2 regions of the Shewanella sp. LC6 genome follow, and region 2 is predicted to be linked to the other one. Evidence: predicted binding sites of a transcription regulator. Region 2 holds the regulator's gene; the other holds the start of a gene.

Region 1 (2,210 bases), on a different replicon from region 2:
CAAGAGTTGCCTTCGGTTTCACTGCCAATTGTTCCATTTGCTTGCCTCAAACATCTTCAAAGTTAATGACTTACATCGATAAATCCCAGTGTAGCCTGTTATTCAACACTCTGCAATGGAAACGATGTTTTTACGGAAACATCGTTTCCCGTTTCCCGTGGTGATTTGCGTCATTCTTGTCTTGTATGGTGCTGATATAGAAGGGTAAATCCTGAAATTTGCCAGGATCGGCCGCCGTAATAGAATGTTCCTACATCAACTGAATGGGACAGAAAAAATGACCGAACTAGCAACTACGCCAACTGCACCGCGCAACCATGCAGAGGTCGCTATGTACCACTACTATCTGACCAATGCCGTGTTGACGACGAGCCCCAACGAGCAAGTCATTGGTGATGTGTTGGGGATGGGGGAAGATGACTTTGTGATGGAGCTGTTTGCGCTGTCTGAAGCGTTTTGGCTAAAAGGTGAAGATCTCTATGCCGAGGGTAAAGCGTTCTCAGGGCTTGCGGTATTCGACGTTGTGGCTGAGCTGGCTGAGTTCTTCTGGGGGTATGTAGAGCATACTGGAGAAATGCCTGACCTTGATGCGTTCAAGCTGGATATTGACCGAGTGTTTGAGACTTACACGCGATAAATCACCTGTCTAATACTCTTCAAAACAGTGAGGCCTACAACCCCGATGGTAGTAGGCCCAACTTCCAAGCAGTAGTTTCTAACCCTGTAATGGAGTGCTTATCTTTTTAATATTTGTTCCCTCCATGTATTCTTTACGCAAAAAATCATCTTCGGGATTTTCTATGTTTCAATAATTAGCTATACTGTATTAATGTACAGTATTTGTGATTTGTCCTATGAACGTCATCATTGGTTTGGCATCGGCAGGCATACACGGCTTTGAGAGTCCAGCCGCTGGATACCAAGAGAAGGCGCTAAGCCTCAATAATCTTATTGTCTCACACCCATCAGCAACGGTATTTGCAGAGGTTACCGACGACGCTATGACGGGTCTTGGGCTATTTACCGGAGATCTACTTGTCGTTGATAAGTCATTGACTGCGACGCGGGGAGATGTCGTTTTGGCGCTGGTGCACGGCGAAACCGTTTGTCGGCAGCTAGACGATGACCATGACCATCATCAACTTCATGCCAATACCAATGCTCATTATTCCGAAATATCAGTCACAGACGGGATAGAGATTCAGGGCGTGGCCATTTGTGCCGTGCGCTTTCATCGACGCAAGCGCGATCCTCTAGTGTTGAAAAGCCTCGATGACCTTCTGGTTGAATCGACGTTTGTGGGTCGTGCAAGAGGGGAGTCTATGACGGGGGTGGGCATCCACTCCGGTGACATCCTGATAGTGTCACGTCAACTAACTCCAAGTTCCGGCGATGTCATCATAGCCATGTATAACGAGGAATTTGTTTGTAAAGTCTTAGATCTATCCAATAGCAGGTTGTTATCGGCTAATGACGATTTTGAGCCGGTATCAATTAGGCTTGATGACCGCTTCTGGTGCGAAGGGGTCGTGCCAGCATCCATTAGATTATTGAAACAACCGAGTTTATTGGTATGAGCAGCATAATAGCGTTATGCGATGGGAACAGCTTACCTACACAGGTGGTATCAGCAATAAATCTGGAAAGGTTTGTGTGATAAGGCTTACTAGCCTTTTCCAGAAAAATAGTAATTTTTAGCTATTTTTCCTAAAACTTGAGTTTTGATGTTATCAGTTTCCAGAAAATTAGTCACTTCTTTAAGGCGTGCTTTCAATGGAAGGAGTGCAGATGTCTTTCAGCATCAAACTGCCCCAAAACGATTTTCAGCCCGCTTAGCCCAAACAACATATCTCGCCTAAGTTGACCCAGTTTTAGTAATGTTACAAAGTATCCACTATTACTGGATCAAATCGTCGATTAACTCTGATAATTGGGATTTTTAAGAAGAATGATAAATTCAAAAGTAGGATTAGCGGTCACGCTTAGCGTAGTTATCGGGGCTGGAGCATGGTGCACCTACACCCAGCTAAACAAGCGATACATTGGCGAGTTTGACGGCTTTGAATGGGGAGTGACTAAATCTGATGTCCTTACCACCAAAGGTAATCCGTCCAATGGTAGTAAAGGTGAAATGCTCGTATACCCCAATAGTGAACAAATAAGCGGCCACCTTTTAAAATCCTCTACCTATTACTTTATGCCCTTGTGTG
Region 2 (2,210 bases):
TTGTCTGAAAAATTGCCAAAAAAAAGCCTCACATTCACAGGTGAGGCGGCTTTCAAGGCTAAATACGGTGTGAAAAATTTTTAATGAACAGAGCTGAAAAATGCGGGTTGAGTAAATTTAGTCGATTGGGTGAGATTGGTGCTAGAAGGTTGGTCATTCGTTGAACCTTCAAGCACGATACCCATTGCACGTGCGCTCTTTGCTACAATTTGTAGGCGACGATTATCGCGAGTATCTAGGGCGTTAATCCAAGTAATCACTGCGCTAGATGTGCCACTGGTTAAGGCTTTTTCCATCGCCCAAAGGGTTTCGACCTCATCTTTTGCGTGAACCAATAGTACGCGATCCATACGCACACCTGCGTTTGCTAATAGCTGCTTGTAGCCAATACTAGGTGGGTTGATGAGCACTATCCATCTTCCCTGTTGGCTCAGTTGGGCAAGTTGTTTGCTCAGCTGTGTCAGCTCTTGGCGCCCTTGGCTCTGAGTTGGCATAGTGACTATTGATGTATGCTGCCAGTCGGTCTCTGTATCTCGAACCGTATCGAGCCATAAACCGGGGTGACGCGGGGCATTACCTAATAGTTTGTTCATAGCCAATCTCCATTGCGGATCACCCCTACGGCGAGCCCTTCAATTGTTAGACTTTGGAAACTCAAATCGACTTTAATCGGTGAATAGTCTTCATTCTCGGCATGTAGGTAGACAAAATTACCTTTTTTTTCAAAGCGTTTTACGGTTACATCATCGTCAACGCGAGCAACAACAACTTGTCCATTGCGCGCTTGTTGTACTTTATGAACGGCAAGCAGGTCACCCTCAAGGATGCCGATATTCTTCATACTGTCGCCTTTTACGCGCAGCAGGAAATCGGCAGCAGGGTGGAACATGCTGGGGTCGACTTGGTAATACTGTTCGACATGCTCTTGGGCGAGAATCGGTTCACCCGCTGCCACTTGGCCGATAAGTGGCAAGCCTGTTTCGCGGTTATCTTCTTCCTCTACAGGGAGACGGATCCCGCGGGAAGTACCAGGCATGATCTCGATGCAGCCTTTTTTCGCCAATGCCTTAAGGTGTTCCTCTGCGGCATTTGCACTTTTAAAACCCAAACGGGTGGCAATTTCGGCCCGAGTGGGTGGCATGCCAGTCTCGGCAATATTACGTTTAATCAACTCTAAAATTTCGGCTTGGCGTGGCGTCAACGGTCTCATGGTCTTTCCTGTTTTTCTATACAGTTACTGTTAGTATATACAGTATTATTGGTAGTGCAAGTATTAACCACTTTTAACTTGGTCAGCTAGATCTGCAAATAACCGTAATCGTCATCTATGGGGTGAATGCCATTTGCACGGTATCAATAAATGGTGTCGCCTAAAGTGCGTTACTAAGTCATTAAAATCAGCAGCTGAATCCTGCATCTTTAGGTTGTTTGGGTATATTCTCTAGAATCTGGTATTCTATGGGGCTAATGAACGTACTTACATTGCATAAGAATAATGCCTAAACAAGACTCTCTTTGGTTGAAATCATTACGTTGGATCCAAAAGCACTTAGTGCACACTATTGTTGTGCCACAGGATCCCTTTGCCGATCTGAATCTGGATGCCTCCAGACCGCTTGCTTATGTAATGAAAACAGAATCCCTGAGTGATATTGCTGCGTTAAGCGAGATCACCACGAAACTTGGTTTGCCAAGCCCTTACGAGCCGCTGGTGGTGAATGGCGTTGTGGCGCCACGGGTGGTATGCCTTGAAGGTCGTAAGCCTTTATTTGGTGAACGCGCCAGTAATGAGCCATTCCTCGAATGTTTTATGCGTTTGTTGGCCGTCCATAAGGAAAAGCCAGAGTTAGATATCCAGCTGGTGCCTGTGAGTCTGTATTGGGGTCGTACTCCGGGTAAAGAAGACGACACCATGAAGGCGGCAGTGCTTGAGCGCGAGAACCCTACTTGGTTACGCAAGTGTTTGATGATCTTATTCTTAGGTCGTCATAACTTTGTGCAATTTTCTAATGCGGTATCGCTGCGTTACATGGCCGACGAACATGGTACCGATATGGGCATTGCCCATAAATTGGCTCGAGTAGCGAGAGTACATTTCCGCCGCCAACGTAAGGTGATGACGGGGCCTGTGTTGCCTAATCGTCAGGCGTTATTCCATTCCTTGCTGAAATCTGAATCCTTACGCAAGGCGATTCAGGAAGAAGCCGCGA

Evidence for each region. The regulator LexA, encoded in region 2, represses DNA repair genes until DNA is damaged. The targets are predictions, from matches to a motif close to TACTGTATNNNNATACAGTA.
Region 1: the regulator LexA is predicted to act here: its motif matches at 820-839, upstream of FJD32_RS23065 (S24 family peptidase).

What each region holds. Positions count from the first base shown of each region.
Region 1 covers NZ_CP043903.1:117,180-119,389, forward strand. The annotation lists gene FJD32_RS23055 (hypothetical protein) at 1-37, opposite strand, end outside; gene FJD32_RS23060 (hypothetical protein) at 278-637, shown strand; gene FJD32_RS23065 (S24 family peptidase) at 843-1,577, shown strand; gene FJD32_RS23070 (hypothetical protein) at 1,949-2,210, shown strand, end outside.
Region 2 covers NZ_CP043902.1:4,855,902-4,858,111, reverse strand. The annotation lists gene FJD32_RS21675 (SulA-like leucine-rich domain-containing protein) at 81-593, opposite strand; gene lexA (transcriptional repressor LexA) at 590-1,210, opposite strand; gene plsB (glycerol-3-phosphate 1-O-acyltransferase PlsB) at 1,496-2,210, shown strand, end outside.